One region of the Streptomyces sp. CRN 30 genome, then DNA from elsewhere that is predicted to be linked to it. Evidence: riboswitches for the same ligand, from Rfam matches in the RefSeq annotation. Region 1 holds a riboswitch; each other region holds the start of a gene.

Region 1 (4,013 bases):
GGTGAAGGTGAAGAGGAAGACCATGAGCGCGGCCGCCGCCACCGCCGGGCCGAGCGCGGGCAGCGTCACCTTCCGCCAGGCCGTGAGGCGGGACGCACCGAGCATCCGCGCGGCCTCCTCCTGGCGCGGATCGAGCTGGGACCAGAGCCCGCCGACCGTGCGCACGACGACCGCGTAGTTGAAGAAGACGTGGGCGAGCAGGATGGCCCAGACCGTGGTGTCGAGCCGTACGCCCCACAGCTCGTCGAGCAGCCCGCCGCGCCCCAGCAGGGCCAGGAAGGCGGTTCCGACGACGACGGTGGGCAGCACGAACGGCACGGTGACGACCGCGCGCAGGACCTGCTTGCCCCTGAACTCGAAGCGCGCGAAGACGTACGCGCCGGGGAGTGCGATCAGCAGGGTGAGCGCCGTGGAGGCGAGCGCCTGCCAGGTGGTGAACCACAGCACGTGCCGGATCCCGGAGTCCGCCAGCACGTCCCCGATGCGCCCGAACTTCCAGTTCCCGTCGATCCTCAGCCCGCGCGCGACGATCGCGGCGACGGGACGGGCGAAGAAGAGCGCGAAGAACGCGACCGGCAGGGCCATCAGCCCCAGCCGGACCGCGCTCGGACGCAGGAGCCTTCTCCCTCTGCCCCGGGACGACCTCACTTCAGTACGAGCGACGTCCACGCCTTGACCCACTCGTCACGGTTCTCGGCGATCGTCTCCGGCGCCATGGTCTCCGGTTCGTCGACCTCGACGGCGTACTTGCGGTACTCCTCCGGCAGTTGCGCACCCTCCCGTACGGGATCGACGAACATGTTCAGCGGCATGTCGTCCTGGAAGGTCTTGCCGATCATGAAGTCCAGGAGCGCCTTGCCGCCCTCGGGGTTCCCGGCGTTGCTCAGCAGCCCCGCGTACTCCACCTGCCGGAAGCAGGTGCCCGTCGCGACACCGGTCGGCGCGGTCTCCGGCTGCGGGTCGGCGAAGATCGCCTCGGCGGGCGGCGAGGAGGCGTACGAGACGACCAGCGGCCGCTCGCCCCCGGCCTTCTTCCCGCCGGCGGACCCGGAGAACTCCTCGTTGTATGCCTGCTCCCAGCCGTCGACGACCTTGACGCCGTTGGCCTCGAGCTTCTTCCAGTAGTCCTGCCACTGGTCGTCCCCGTACGCGGCGGCGGTGCCGAGGAGGAAACCGAGACCCGGGGAGGAGGTGGCGGCGTTGGAGGTGACGAGGAGGTCCTTGTACGCGGGCTCGGCCAGGTCGTCGAAGGAGGCCGGCGGATCGAGCTCGTGCTCCGCGAAGTACGCCTTGTCGTAGTTGACGCAGACGTCACCCGTGTCGACTGCCGTCACCCGGTGCCCGTCCTGGTCGGCCCGGTACTCCGGCAGGACGGCGTCGGACTCCTTCGCCTCGTACGGCTGGAACAGCCCGTTGTCGAGGGCCCGGGACAGCAGGGTGTTGTCGACGCCGAAGAGGACGTCGCCCTGCGGGTTGTCCTTGGTCAGGATCGCCTTGTTGACGGCCTGCCCGGCGTCCCCGTCCTTCAGCACCCTGACCTGGTAACCGGACTCCTCCTCGAACGCCTCCAGTACGTCCTCGGAGGCGGCGAAGGAGTCGTGGCTGACGAGCGTGACGGTCTTCGGGTCGCCGTCGTCCCCGCTGCCGCCGCCGGAGTCGGACGACCCGCACGCGGCGAGCGTGAGGACCCCCAGGCCGATGACGACGGCAGCGCACTTCCTGGTGGTGCCGGTGGTGCTGGTGCTCACTGATTTTCCTCCTGGGATGACCAGGAAGAGACGCGGCCCTGCCCGGGACCCTCGCGGGTTCCCGGGCAGGGCGCAACAGCTCGAGTGGTGACCGATCTCCCTACCCAGAATGACCTGGGCCAGGTTCGGAGGGTCTGCGGATGCTCCCGCACTCTCAGCGCTGTGGCGCTCCCCTGTCGGAATATGAAGATGTGTGTACGCCGGTCAGCGTACCCCGCGGCCGGACGACGGCCCGCTGCCTACCGCTCGGTGGCCGCCAGCTGGCCGCACGCCCCGTCGATCTCCTGACCGCGGGTGTCCCGGACGGTGACCGGCACCCCGTGGGCCGCGATCGCCTCCACGAACGCCTTCTCGTCCTCGGGCCGCGAGGCGGTCCACTTGGAGCCGGGCGTCGGGTTGAGCGGGATCAGGTTCACGTGCACGGGCCTGCCCTTGAGCAGCCGCCCGAGGCGGTCGCCGCGCCACGCCTGGTCGTTGATGTCCCGGATGAGCGCGTACTCGATGGACAGCCGCCGCCCGGACCTGGCCGCGTACTCGAACCCGGCGTCCAGCACCTCGCGCACCTTCCACCGCGTGTTCACGGGGACGAGGGTGTCGCGCAGCTCGTCGTCCGGGGCGTGCAGCGAGATGGCGAGCCGGCACTTGAAGCCCTCGTCGGCGAACCGGTTGATGGCCGGGACCAGTCCGACGGTGGACACGGTGATCCCCCGCTGCGACAGCCCCAGCCCGTCCGGCTCCGGGTCGGTCAGCGCCCGGATGGCGCCCACGACCCGCTTGTAGTTGGCGAGCGGCTCCCCCATGCCCATGAAGACGATGTTGCTGAGCCGCGCCGGACCACCGGGGATCTCCCCGTCCCGGAGCGCCCGCATCCCGTCCACGATCTGGTGCACGATCTCGGCGGTGGACAGGTTCCGGTCGAGTCCGGCCTGGCCGGTGGCGCAGAACGGGCAGTTCATCCCGCAGCCGGCCTGCGAGCTGATGCACATGGTCACCCGGTCCGGGTAACGCATCAGCACGGACTCGACGAGCGTGCCGTCGAAGAGCCGCCACAGGGTCTTGCGGGTGGTTTCCTGGTCGGTCGACAGATGCCGCACGACCGTCATCAGCTCGGGAAGCAGTGCCTCCTGGAGCTTGGCGCGGGAGGAGGCGGGGATGTCGGTCCACTGCTCCGGGTCGTGCGCGTACCGCGCGAAGTAGTGCTGGGACAGCTGCTTCGCACGGAACGGCTTCTCGCCGACCGCGGCAACCGCCTCCTTGCGCTCGGCGGGCGTGAGGTCGGCGAGATGCCGCGGCGGCTTCTTGGCTCCGCGCGGCGCGACGAAAGTGAGTTCTCCGGGCTTAGGCATGGCTGGTCCAGTGTCGCAGATCAACTCCGGCAGCCCGGGCCGGAGCGGGGGTGGGGGTGGTCACCCCCGGGTGCCGGCTGTCGGCGCCGGCCGTCCCCGGACGGCCCAAGGACGGCCCGGGGACGGCCCGGGGGCTCGGCTACGCGAGCAGGCACACGGCCACTTCGTCCGGGAGCCGCTCCGCGGCGCGCGAAAGGGCCCGCCGTCGACAGGACGGAGGGCCCCTCACGTACGAGCAGCGCCGGCCGGGCGCCCGGGTCGGGTCAGCCCGTTCCCACGAACGCGACCATCAGCAGCCACACGACCGGAGCCGTGGGGAGCAGTGAGTCCAGGCGGTCCATGATCCCGCCGTGGCCCGGCAACAGGGTGCCCATGTCCTTGATGCCCAGGTCACGCTTGATCATGGACTCGCCGAGGTCACCGAGCGTGGCGCTGCCGGCAACGGCGAGGCCCATGAGCAGTCCCTGCCACCAGGTGCCGCCGTCGATGAGGAACTGCATGGACAGCGCGCCCACGACCATGGCGAAGGCGATCGCACCGAACAGTCCCTCGCGGGTCTTGCCGGGGCTGATGCGCGGGGCCAGCTTGCGCTTGCCGAAGCGCCAGCCGACGGCGTACGCGCCCGTGTCACTGACCACCGTCAGCAGCAGGAACACCAGGACCCGCCACGGGCCGTCGTCCGCGGTGAGCATCAGGGCGACGAAGGTGGCCAGGAACGGTACGTAGAAGGCCGCGAAGAGTCCCGCCGTGACGTCCTTGAGGTAGCCCTCGGGGGCTTCCGTCATCCGCCAGACCAGGACCGCGAGCGCGGTGAGCGCCATCGCCACCCACGCGCCGCCCGGACCCCGCACGTACCCGGCGACGACCATCGCCGCGCCACCGACCGCGAGCGGCACGAGGGGCGCCTTGATGGACTTGC
Region 2 (4,013 bases), on a different contig from region 1:
TCACGCCCGCGCAGCCGAGCTCCATGGCGAGCGCCACGTCGGACGCCGTACCGGCGCCGGCGTCGAGGATGACCGGCACGCGCGCGTGCTCCACGATCAGCTGGAAGTTGTGCGGGTTGCGGATGCCCAGGCCGGAGCCGATGGGCGAGCCCAGCGGCATGATCGCCGCGCAGCCCACGTCCTGGAGCTTCCGGGCGAGGACCGGGTCGTCGTTGGTGTACGGCAGCACCGTGAAGCCGTCGTCGACCAGGGTCTCGGCGGCGTCGAGGAGCTCGATCGGGTCGGGCAGCAGCGTGCGCTCGTCGGCGATGACCTCCAGCTTCACCAGGTCGGTGCCGAGGGCCTCGCGCGCGAGGCGGGCGGTCAGCACGGCCTCGCCCGCGGTGAAGCAGCCCGCCGTGTTGGGCAGCAGGCGGATGCCCAGCTTCTCCAGCACGGACAGGACCGAGCCGTGGGACTTCGGGTCCACGCGGCGCATCGCGACCGTCGTCAGCTCGGTGCCGGAGGCCACCAGGGCGCGCTCCATGAGGTCCAGGCTGGGCGCGCCGCCCGTGCCCATGATCAGCCGGGAGGCGTACGTCGTGCCGCCGAGGACGAACGGATCGTCGGCCATGGGTCAGCCTCCTTGGACTGCGGTGAGGACTTCGACGCGGTCTCCCTCGGAGAGGGGGGTGGACGACCACTGCGCGCGTGGGACGACGGTTTCGTTGAGGGCGGCGGCGACACCGGAGGGGGCCGCGGTGAGGGTGCTCACCAGCGCGTCCAGTGCGGTGTCCGCGGCGATCCGCCGGGACTCGCCGTTGACCGAGATGTCTATGCGGGCCGGTCCGGTGTTCATGCGGGCTGCTCCGAGAGGGCGGTGGCCGGGTGTGCGGTGGCGGCGAACCGCCGGGGGCTGAAGTCGCGGGCCACGTCCGGGAGGGCGCCGGTGGTGAGCACGTGCGCCAGGACGTCCCCGGTGACCGGGGTGAGGAGCACGCCGTTGCGGTAGTGCCCGGTGGCCAGCGCGAGGCCGTCCAGGTCGGTCGGGCCGAGCAGGGGTGCGTTGTCGGGGGAGCCGGGGCGCAGTCCCGCGCGCGTCTCGGTGAGCGGCAGTTCCGTGATGCCGGGGACCAGTTCGTGCGCGTCCCGCAGCAGCTCGTACACGCCGCCCGCGGTCACCGTGGTGTCCCAGCCGAGCTCCTCGCTGGTCGCGCCGACGACGAGCTCGCCGTTCTCCCGGGGCACCAGGTAGACGTGGCTGCCGCGGACCACGGCGCGCACGGTCCGGCTGAGGAACGGCGCGTACTGCGGGGGCACCGCCAGCCGCACGACCTGACCCTTCACGGGGCGTACGGGCGGCAGGACGGTGTCGGGCAGGCCGCCGACCCGGCCGCTGAGGCTGCCGGCGGCGAGCACGACCTGTCCGGCGGCCAGCCCGGTGCCGTCGGCGGTCCGCACCCCGGTGACCCGCTCCCGGGCGACCACGACCTCCTCGGCCCACACCCGGTGGAAGACCACTCCGGCGCGCTCGCAGGCCCGCACGAGGGCCCGGGCGAGGCGCCGGGGGTCTATCTGGTGGTCACCGTCGACGCGCAGCCCGCCGCGCACGCCCGGCGCGAGCATCGGCTCGAGCCGGCGGCACTCGCGTCCGCTCAGCCACTCGGAGGTGAGGCCGGACCGGGTCTGCAGGGCGTGCAGTTCCCGCAGGTGGGCGCGGTCGTCGCTGTCGAGCGCGACCGCGAGCGTGCCGCACTGCCGGTAGCCCGGGTCCAGGCCGGCCGCCTCGGCCAGCTCGGCGGCGAAGGCGGGATAGCGGCGCGCGGACTCCAGGTTGAGCCCCAGCAGGGTCTCCTCGCCGTAGTGCAGCTCCGTGACGGCGGCCAGCATTCCGGCCGCCACCTGCGCCGCCCCGCCACCGGGCTCGGGGTCCACCACCGCCGTGGCGAGTCCGCGCTGCGCGGCCCGCCAAGCCGTCACCAGCCCGATGATGCCGCCCCCGACGACGAGGACGTCCGGTGTGCGGGCGTCCGGTGCGTGTGTACGCGACATGGCCGTCCAGCCCCTCCCTTCGCCGGCATGACCCGGATCAGGTTCGTACGGTCGGAGGCCGCCAGCCTCCCTCTCAGCCCGGTGCGCCCGGGCTCCCGCGAGTGTCTTACGGTGGCCACCCTAGCCCGCAGCGCAGCTCACTCGTAAGGGAGCCTCCGTCCATGGTCCGATCGCTCGACGGTCTCGTCCTCGCCCCCGTGGCCGACCAGTCACCGGGCCAGGTGGGCACCCGCACCCGGTTCACGTACCACGAGGAGGACGGCCGGGTCTGGGCCGAGTACGCGGGTGGCGACGTCGTGCGCGGGCACCTGGTGGGCACCCGCGCGGGCGACCGGCTCGACTTCCGGTACGTGCAGCTGAAGCGGGACGGGAGCACGTCCTCGGGGCACTGCGTGTCCCTGGTGACCGAGCTCCCGGACGGGCGCGTCCGGCTCACCGAGACCTGGGAGTGGGAGTCGCAGCCGGGCAGCGGCACCAGTGTCGTGGAACAGGTCACGGACCCGGTTCGCTGACTGATGGAGCGTCAGTTGTCTAAGGTGATCAGGTGAGCGAGCAGACGCGGGCGCGGGGGCGGACGACGGGACGGGTCGTCGTGGTGGGCGCGGGCATGGCCGGGGTGCAGACCGCGGTCGCCCTGCGGGAGCAGGGCTTCACCGGGGGCGTGACGCTGATCGGCGCCGAGCCGCACCAGCCGTACGACCGGCCGCCGCTGTCCAAGGCCGTCCTGCTCGGCAAGGCCGAGGGCTCCGCCTTCGACGTCGACTTCGAGGCGCTCGGCATCGGGCTGCGGCTCGGCCGCGAGGTGCTGGGCGTGCGCCCCGGCGACCACGAACTGGACACGGCCGAGGGGCCCGTCCCGTACGACGTGCTGGTCGTCGCGACCGGCGCGGAACCGGTGCGGCTGCCCGGCGCGGAGGGCGTGCCCGGCGTCCACCTGCTGCGCACCCTGGACGACGCGGAACGGCTGCGGCCGGTCCTGGCCCGGCAGCACGACGTCGTCGTGGTGGGCGCGGGCTGGATCGGGGCGGAGTTCGCGACGGCCGCGCGGGAGGCGGGCTGCGCGGTCACGGTCGTCGAGGCCGCGGACCGTCCGCTCGCGGGCGCCCTGCCCGCCGAGGTGGCCGCGCCGATGACCGGCTGGTACGCGGACAGCGGGGTGACCCTGCGCACCCGCGCGCGCGTGGTGCGCGTCGAGGACGGGACGGTCGTCCTCGACGACGGTGCGCGGGTGCCGGCGGGCGCGGTGGTCGTGGGCGTCGGAGCGCGCCCGGCGACGGCCTGGCTGGCGGGCTCGGGCATCGAGCTCGGAGCGCACGGGGAGGTCGTGGCCGACGCGCACCTGCGCGCCTCCGTGCCCGACGTGTACGCGGTCGGCGACTGCGCCTCCTTCCCCTCCGGCCGGTACGGCGAGCGCCTGCTGATCCACCACTGGGACAACGCCCTCCAGGGCCCCCGCACGGTCGCGGCCGACATCATCGGGGAGGCCCCGGTGGCGTACGACCCCGTCCCGTACTTCTGGTCGGAGCAGTTCGGCCGGTTCGTGCAGTACGCCGGGCACCACGCGGCGGCCGACACGACGGTGTGGCGCGGTGACCCCGCGGGCGCGGCCTGGACCGTCTGCTGGCTCCGTGAGGACCGGCTCGTCGCCCTCCTGGCGGTGGGCCGCCCCCGCGACCTCGCCCAGGGCCGCAAGCTCGTCGAGGCGGGCACGGTACTGGACCGGACCCTTCTGGCGGATCCGGCGAGGCCCCTCAAGGCGGCCACGCGCTAGCGGGCAGGGGGCCCGTGCCGCCCCCCGCCGGCCCGGCGGGCACCCCCGTGACCTCGCACGTCAGGAGCGGCGGAGAAGGCACTCGGGGGGTGCGTGGCTGTCACCCCGGCCGGGGGCATGGCAGGCTGGTGCCGTGACCGAGATTGACGCAAAGATCGATGCTCTCGTCCCCGCGTGGCTGACCCTGCCCGACATCGCCGAACAGCTCGAC
Region 3 (4,013 bases), on a different contig from region 1:
GAGGGTCTGGTCGGCGCGGTGACGTTCGCCATGGCGGCGGGCGCGCTGTGCGTGCAGTTCCTGATCGACGACGGTGCCTGGTGGCAGGGTCTGCTCCTGGGCCTCGCCGTCGCCGTCAGCGCGACGCTGGGCGATCTCGGCGAGTCGATGATCAAGCGGGACCTCGGCATCAAGGACATGGGCACGCTGCTGCCCGGTCACGGCGGCATCATGGACCGCCTGGACTCCTTGCTGCCGACGGCTCCGGTGGTGTGGCTGCTGTTGGTGATCTTCGTCGGAAGCGGCTGACCTGGCATTTTCGCCGCTGCATGCTGAGAAGGGTCCGCTGTCCACAGGGTGGCGGGCCCTTCTTCGTACGTCTGCGACACTTGTAGAGCCATGCCTAAGCCCGGAGAACTCACTTTCGTCGCCCCGCGCGGAGCCAAGAAGCCGCCGCGGCATCTCGCCGATCTCACGCCCGCCCAGCGCAAGGAGGCGGTCGCCGAGGCCGGTGAGAAGCCGTTCCGTGCCAAGCAGCTCTCGCAGCACTACTTCGCGCGGTACGCGCACGACCCGCAGGAGTGGACCGACATCCCCGCCGGCTCCCGGGAGAGGCTGCGCGAGGCGCTGCTGCCCGAGCTGATGACGGTCGTGCGCCACCTGTCCACGGACGAGGGCACCACCCGCAAGACGCTGTGGCGGCTCTTCGACGGCACGCTGGTCGAGTCGGTGCTCATGCGCTACCCGGACCGGGTCACCATGTGCATCAGCTCGCAGGCAGGCTGCGGGATGAACTGCCCGTTCTGCGCCACGGGCCAGGCGGGCCTCGACCGCAACCTCTCGACCGCCGAGATCGTGCACCAGATCGTGGACGGGATGCGCGCGCTCCGCGACGGCGAGGTCCCCGGCGGCCCGGCGCGTCTCAGCAACATCGTCTTCATGGGGATGGGCGAGCCCCTCGCCAACTACAACCGGGTCGTGGGAGCCATCCGCCGGCTGACCGACCCGGAGCCCGACGGCGTCGGCCTGTCCCAGCGGGGCATCACCGTCTCCACGGTCGGCCTCGTCCCGGCGATCAACCGCCTCGCCGACGAGGGCCTCAAGTGCCGCCTGGCGATCTCGCTGCACGCGCCCGACGACGAGCTGCGCGACACCCTCGTACCGGTCAACACCCGGTGGAAGGTGCGCGAGGTGCTGGACGCCGGGTTCGACTACGCGGCGCGGTCCGGCCGCCGGCTCTCCATCGAGTACGCGCTGATCCGCGACATCAACGACCAGGCGTGGCGCGGCGACCGGCTCGGGCGGCTGCTCAAGGGCAAGCCCGTGCACGTCAACCTCATCCCGCTCAACCCCACCCCGGGCTCCAAGTGGACCGCGTCCCGGCCCGAGGACGAGAAGGCGTTCGTCGAGGCGATCGCGGCCCACGGGGTGCCGGTGACCGTCCGGGACACCCGTGGTCAGGAGATCGACGGGGCGTGCGGTCAGCTCGCCGCCACCGAGCGGTAACCTGGCGACGCGGGAACACATCTTCATATTCCGACAGGGGAGCGCCACAGCGCTGAGAGTGCGGCACCGAGCCGCAGACCCTCCGAACCTGGCCCAGGTCATTCTGGGTAGGGAGATCGGTCACCACTCATCGAGCTGTTGCGCCCTGCCCGGACTCCCGACGGAGCTCCGGGCAGGGCCGCGTCTCTTCCTGGTCCGTCCCAGGAGGAAAAAGTGAGCATCACACGCAAGGCCACCGTCCTGGCCGTCGGGATCGGTCTCGTCGCGCTGTCCGCGTGCGGGTCCTCGTCCGACGACGAGGCGTCCGGCGGCGACTCCAAAACCGTCACCCTCGTCAGCCACGACTCGTGGGCCGCGTCGAAGGACGTCATCGCCGCCTTCGAGAAGAGCTCCGGGTACCAGGTCAAGGTGCTGGAGGACGGCGATGCCGGGCAGGCCGTCAACAAGGCGATCCTCACCAAGGACAACCCGCAGGGCGACGTCCTCTTCGGCGTCGACAACACCCTGCTCTCCCGCGCCCTCGACAACGGGCTCTTCCAGCCGTACGAGGCGAAGGGCGTCGACGGCGTGGACAAGAGCTACCGGCTGGACGACCGGAACCGGGTCACGCCCGTCGACTACGGCGACATCTGCGTCAACTACGACAAGGCGTACTTCAGCGAGCACGGGATCGATCCGCCGACGTCGTTCGCGGACCTCGTCGAGCCGGCCTACAAGAACCTGCTGGTGACCGAGAACGCCGGGACGTCGTCGCCGGGCCTTGGGTTCCTGCTCGGGACCGCCGCCGCGTACGGCGATGAGGGCTGGGAGGGGTACTGGAAGAAGCTCCGGGCCAACGGTGTGAAGGTCGTCGACGGGTGGGAGCAGGCGTACAACGAGGAGTTCTCCGGGTCGGCCGGCGGCAAGAAGGCCGGCGGTGACCGGCCGCTCGTCGTCTCCTACGCCTCCTCGCCGCCGGTGGAGGTCGTCTACGCCGACCCGCAGCCGAAGACCGCGCCCACCGGCGTGGCGACCGGCACGTGCTTCCGGCAGACCGAGTTCGCCGGGCTGCTGAGCAACGCGGAGAACCCCGAGGGCGGCAAGGCGCTCCTGGACTTCCTGATCAGCAAGAGGTTCCAGGAGGACATGCCGCTGAACATGTACGTCAACCCGGTCGTCGACGACGCCGAGCTGCCCGCCGTGTACTCGGACAACATTCCGGAGATCGACGACCCGGAGACGATGGCCCCGGCGGAGATCGCCGGCAACCGCGACGACTGGGTCAGGTCGTGGACCTCGCTCGTACTCAAGTAGGCAGCGAGGCAAGGGCCGGGCGGCGCGGTGACGCGGCGCGGCTCGGCCTGCTCGCCGTGCCCGTCGCGTTCTTCGCCGTCTTCTTCGCCTGGCCCGTCGCGGCGATCGTCGCGCGGGGGCTGAAGGACGACGCCGGGTGGCACCTCGGCCGGATCACGGAGGTGCTGACCGCCTCCGACGTACGGCACGTCCTGTGGTTCACCACCTGGCAGGCGCTGGCGTCCACCGCGCTCACCCTGCTGATCGCGCTGCCGGGCGCGTACGTCTTCGCCCGGCTCGACTTTCCCGGCAAGCAGGTGCTGCGGGCCGTGGTGACGGTGCCGTTCGTGCTGCCGACCGTCGTCGTCGGGACGGCGTTCCTGGCGCTGGTCGGCCGCGGCGGGCTGCTCGACGACCTGTGGGGCGTACGCCTGGACACCACCGTGTGGGCGATCCTGCTCGCGCACGTCTTCTTCAACTACGCCGTCGTCGTGCGCACCGTCGGCGGGCTGTGGGCGCAGCTCGACCCGCGGCAGGAGGAGGCCGCGCGGATGCTCGGCGCCTCCCGGTTCGCCGCCTGGCGGCGGGTCACGCTGCCCGCGCTGGTGCCCGCCGTCGCCGCCGCCGCGCTGATGGTGTTCCTGTTCACCTTCACCTCCTTCGGTGTCGTGCAGATCCTCGGCGGGCCCACCTTCTCCACCCTGGAGGTGGAGATCTACCGGCAGACCTCGCAGCTCTTCGACCTGTCCACGGCCGCCGTGCTGACGATGATCCAGTTCGCGGCGGTCCTCGCGATCCTCGCCGTGCACGCCTGGACGGTACGGCGGCGGGAGACCGCGCTGCGTCTGGTCGACGCCGCCCGGACCGCGCGCCGGCCGCGCGGCGCCGGGCAGTGGGCGCTGCTGGGCGGGGTCCTCGCCACCGTCGCCGTACTGGTCCTGCTGCCGCTCGCCGTGCTGGTCGGGCGGTCGCTGGGCGACGGCTTCGGCTACTACCGGGCGCTGACCCGCGAGGACGGCGGCGCCTTCCTGGTCCCGCCGATCGACGCCGTCGGCAACTCCCTGACGTACGCCCTCGCCGCCACCGCGATCGCCGTGGTGATCGGCGGTCTCGCGGCGGCCGCGCTGACCCGCCGGGACGCCGGCCGGCTCGTACGGGGCTTCGACGCGCTGCTGATGCTGCCGCTCGGGGTGTCGGCGGTGACGGTCGGCTTCGGGTTCCTGATCGCGCTGGACGAACCCCCGCTGGACCTCCGC
Region 4 (4,013 bases), on a different contig from region 1:
GTGCCCGGCGTACTGCACGAAGCGGCCGAACTGCTCGGACCAGAAGTACGGCACCGGGTCGTAGACCTCCGCCGGTTCGCCGGTGGCCGCGCCGACGATGTCCGCGGCGACCGTGCGCGGCCCCTGGAGGGCGTTGTCCCAGTGGTGCACGAGGAGCCGCTCGCCGTAGCGGCCGGAGGGGAAGGACGCGCAGTCGCCGACCGCGTGGACGTCCGGTACGGAGGCGCGCAGCCGGTCGTCGGCGAGTACCTCGCCGTGGGCGCCGAGGGCGATGCCGGAGCCGGCGAGCCACGCGGTGGCGGGCCGGGCGCCGACCCCGACGACGACCGCGCCCGCGGGCAGCCGGGTGCCGTCGTCGAGGACGACCGCGCCGGGCTCGACGCGCGCCACACGCGCGCGGGTGCGCAGAACGGCTCCGGCGTCGGCGTACCAGCCGGTCATCGGGGCGGCCACCTCCGCGGGCAGCGCGCCGGCCAGCGGCCGGTCGGCGGCCTCCACGACGGTCACCGCGCACCCGGCCTCCCGCGCGGCGGTCGCGAACTCGGCGCCGATCCACCCCGCGCCGACGACCACGACGTCGTGCTGGGCGGTGAGCACCGGGCGCAGCCGCGCGGCGTCGTCCAGGGTGCGCAGCAGGTGGACGCCGGGGACCCCGTCGGCGCCGGGCAGCCGGAGCGGCTCGGCGCCGGTCGCGAGGACCAGGGCGTCGTAGGGCACCGGTCCCGCGGAGGTGTCGAGGAGGTGGTCGCCGGGGCGGACGGCCAGTGCCTCGCAGCCGAGCCGCACCTCGATGCCGAGCGCCTCGAAGTCGATGTCGAAGGCGGAGCCGTCGGCCGTGCCGAGGAGGACGGCCTTGGACAGCGGGGGCCGGTCGTAGGGCGGGTGCGGCTCCGCGCCGATCAGCGTCACCGTGCCGGTGAACCCCTGCTCGCGCAGGGCGACCGCCGTCTGCACGCCGGCCATGCCGGCGCCCACGACGACCACGCGCCGCGCGGAGCCTCCTCGCTCCTGCGTCTGCTCGCTCACCTGATCACCTTAGACACCTGACTCACTGTCAGTCAGGGGGCACGGTCAGTGAGGTGCTGCACATTCCGCTGGGTGTTCCGCGACCTGTTCCACGACGCTCGTGCCGCTGCCCGCGCGGGACTCCCACTCCCAGGTCTCCTCCAGGCGCACCCGCCCGTCGGGGAGCGCGACGACGGTGGAGCGGCAGTGACCCGAGGCGGTGGTGCCGTCGGTCCTGAGCTGCACGTAGCGGAAGTCGAGGCGGTCCCCCGCGCGCGTGCCGACGAGGTGGCCGCGCGCGATGTCGCCGCCCGCGTACTCGGCCCAGACCGCGCCGTCCGCCTCGTGGTACGTGAAGCGGGTGCCGGTGCCCACCTGTCCTGGGGCCTGGTCGGTCACGGGGGCGAGGACGAGGCCGTCGAGCGAAGGTGCCACCTGGGGACGCTCCCTTACAGCGGTCGATGACGAGCGGTTAGGGTGGCCAACGTAAAGCACTCGCGGGAGCCCGGACGCACCGGGCTGAGAGGGAGGCTGGCGGCCTCCGACCGTACGAACCTGATCCGGGTCATGCCGGCGAAGGGAGGGGCTGGAAGCCCATGGCGCCTACGTCCGAACCACCGCGCACCGGTGACGTCCTGGTCGTCGGGGGCGGGATCATCGGCCTGGTCACGGCCTGGCGGGCCGCGCAGCGCGGGCTGGCCACGGCGGTGGTGGACCCCGCGCCGGGCGGCGGGGCCGCGCGCGTGGCGGCCGGGATGCTGGCCGCCGTCACCGAGCTGCACTACGGCGAGCAGACGCTCCTCGCGCTGAACCTGGCGTCGGCCCGCCGCTACCCGTCCTTCGCCGCCGAGCTGTCCGACGCGACCGGCCTCGACCTCGGCTACCGCCCCTGCGGCACCCTCGCCGTCGCGCTCGACGCCGACGACCGGGCGCACCTGCGCGAGCTGCACGCGTTCCAGCGGCGGTCGGGCCTGGAGTCCGAGTGGCTGTCGGGGCGTGAGTGCCGGCGCCTGGAGCCGATGCTGGCGCCGGGTGTGCGCGGCGGCCTGCGGGTCGACGGCGACCACCAGATCGACCCCAGGCTGCTGGCCGCGGCGCTGCTCGTCGCCTGCGAACGGGCCGGGGTGGCCTTCCACCGGACCACGGCCGGGCGGCTCACCGTCGCCGGGGACCGGGCCACGGGTGTGGTGACGGCCGACGGCACCACCCTGGAGGCGGACCGGACCGTGCTGGCCGCGGGCAGCCTCAGCAGCCGGCTGGCGGGCGTCCCCGGCGGTCTGCTGCCGCCGGTACGGCCCGTGAAGGGCCAGGTGGTGCGGTTGACGATGCCGTCCGGGCAGCCGCCGCTGCTGCACCGCACGGTCCGCGCGGTGGTCCGCGGCAACCCCCTGTACCTCGTTCCGCGCGAGAGCGGCGAACTCGTCGTCGGCGCGACCAGCGAGGAACTGGGCTGGGACACCACGGTCACCGCGGGCGGCGTCTACGAGCTGCTGCGGGACGCCCACGAGCTGGTCCCGGGCATCACCGAGCTGCCTCTGGCGGAGACCCTCGCGGGCCTGCGCCCCGGCTCCCCGGACAACGCGCCGCTGCTCGGCCCGACCGCGCTGGACGGCCTGCTGCTGGCCACCGGGCACTTCCGCAACGGCGTGCTGCTCACGCCCGTCACCGGCGACGTCATGGCGCACGTACTGACCACCGGGGAGCTGCCCGAGGAGGCCCGCCCCTTCACCCCCGGGCGGTTCGGCGCCGCCCCCGCACCCACGGAGCAGCCGGCATGATCATCACGGTCAACGGGGAGCCGCGCGAGACGGCCCCCGGCACCGCCCTGGACGCCCTCGTACGGACGCTCACCGCGGCGCCGTCCGGAGTGGCCGCCGCCCTCAACGAGACAGTCGTCCCGCGCGCCCAGTGGCCCGCCACCGCGCTGGCCGACGGCGACCGCGTCGAAGTCCTCACCGCCGTACAAGGAGGCTGATCCCATGGCCGACGACCCCTTCGTCCTCGGCGGTACGTCGTATACGTCCCGCCTGATCATGGGCACGGGCGGGGCGCCCAGCCTCGACGTGCTGGAACGCTCCCTGGTGGCGTCCGGGACCGAGCTGACGACGGTCGCGATGCGGCGCGTGGACCCGTCCGTGCACGGCTCGGTGCTGTCGGTGCTGGAGCGGCTCGGCATCCGGGTGCTGCCCAACACGGCGGGGTGCTTCACCGCCGGGGAGGCCGTGCTCACCGCCCGCCTCGCGCGCGAGGCGCTCGGTACCGACCTGGTGAAGCTGGAGGTCATCGCCGACGAGCGCACCCTGCTGCCGGACCCGGTGGAGCTGCTGGACGCGGCGGAGACGCTGGTCGACGACGGTTTCACGGTGTTGCCTTACACCAACGACGACCCGGTGCTGGCGCGGAAGCTGGAGGACGTCGGCTGCGCGGCGATCATGCCGCTCGGCTCGCCCATCGGCTCCGGGCTGGGCATCCGCAACCCGCACAACTTCCAGCTGATCGTCGAGCACGCGCGCGTACCGGTGATCCTGGACGCGGGTGCCGGTACGGCGTCGGACGCCTCGCTGGCGATGGAGCTGGGCTGCGCCGGTGTGATGCTGGCGTCGGCGGTGACCCGGGCGCAGGAGCCGGTGCTCATGGCGGAGGCGATGCGGCACGCGGTGGAGGCGGGCCGGCTGGCCCGGCGGGCGGGCCGCATCCCGCGCCGGCACTTCGCCGAGGCGTCCTCCCCGACGGCGGGCCTCGCGGCACTGGACCCGGAGCGCCCAGCGTTCTAGGGCGTGCCTGATGGATCTCCGTGGACGGAGGCCCTGGGCGCCGCCCGCGCGTGGGTTGCGTCACAGGTCGGCTGCAACAGGGGGTCCGGGGCGGCCGGACACAGCTCGCTGTCAGCGACGGCTCGTAGACTCACCTGCGTGGACACGACCCTTCAGGACCCTCTGGTCGGGCAGGTGCTCGACGGCCGGTACCGCGTCGAGGCGCGGATCGCGGTCGGCGGGATGGCCACGGTC

The links. Region 1 has a riboswitch for thiamine pyrophosphate ahead of UW392_RS00475 (thiamine ABC transporter substrate-binding protein). Riboswitches for the same ligand answer to the same signal wherever they lie in the genome.
Region 2: it holds a riboswitch for thiamine pyrophosphate, as region 1 does, so the genes downstream of both, thiO (glycine oxidase ThiO) here and UW392_RS00475 (thiamine ABC transporter substrate-binding protein) in region 1, are expected to answer to the same signal.
Region 3: it holds a riboswitch for thiamine pyrophosphate, as region 1 does, so the genes downstream of both, UW392_RS37420 (thiamine ABC transporter substrate-binding protein) here and UW392_RS00475 (thiamine ABC transporter substrate-binding protein) in region 1, are expected to answer to the same signal.
Region 4: it holds a riboswitch for thiamine pyrophosphate, as region 1 does, so the genes downstream of both, thiO (glycine oxidase ThiO) here and UW392_RS00475 (thiamine ABC transporter substrate-binding protein) in region 1, are expected to answer to the same signal.

What each region holds. Positions count from the first base shown of each region.
Region 1 covers NZ_JAVRHI010000004.1:989-5,001, reverse strand. The annotation lists gene UW392_RS00480 (ABC transporter permease) at 1-585, opposite strand, end outside; gene UW392_RS00475 (thiamine ABC transporter substrate-binding protein) at 645-1,748, opposite strand; TPP riboswitch at 1,828-1,933, opposite strand; gene rlmN (23S rRNA (adenine(2503)-C(2))-methyltransferase RlmN) at 1,988-3,094, opposite strand; gene UW392_RS00465 (phosphatidate cytidylyltransferase) at 3,358-4,013, opposite strand, start outside.
Region 2 covers NZ_JAVRHI010000138.1:60,584-64,596, forward strand. The annotation lists gene UW392_RS13430 (thiazole synthase) at 1-613, opposite strand, end outside; gene thiS (sulfur carrier protein ThiS) at 617-838, opposite strand; gene thiO (glycine oxidase ThiO) at 835-2,031, opposite strand; TPP riboswitch at 2,029-2,140, opposite strand; gene UW392_RS13445 (hypothetical protein) at 2,193-2,543, shown strand; gene UW392_RS13450 (FAD-dependent oxidoreductase) at 2,576-3,802, shown strand; gene UW392_RS13455 (Rv2175c family DNA-binding protein) at 3,936-4,013, shown strand, end outside.
Region 3 covers NZ_JAVRHI010000351.1:1,824-5,836, reverse strand. The annotation lists gene UW392_RS37430 (phosphatidate cytidylyltransferase) at 1-288, shown strand, start outside; gene rlmN (23S rRNA (adenine(2503)-C(2))-methyltransferase RlmN) at 379-1,485, shown strand; TPP riboswitch at 1,511-1,617, shown strand; gene UW392_RS37420 (thiamine ABC transporter substrate-binding protein) at 1,699-2,778, shown strand; gene UW392_RS37415 (iron ABC transporter permease) at 2,754-4,013, shown strand, end outside.
Region 4 covers NZ_JAVRHI010000062.1:16,818-20,830, forward strand. The annotation lists gene UW392_RS06295 (FAD-dependent oxidoreductase) at 1-1,026, opposite strand, end outside; gene UW392_RS06300 (hypothetical protein) at 1,072-1,440, opposite strand; TPP riboswitch at 1,493-1,604, shown strand; gene thiO (glycine oxidase ThiO) at 1,602-2,783, shown strand; gene thiS (sulfur carrier protein ThiS) at 2,780-2,980, shown strand; gene UW392_RS06315 (thiazole synthase) at 2,985-3,779, shown strand; gene pknB (Stk1 family PASTA domain-containing Ser/Thr kinase) at 3,918-4,013, shown strand, end outside.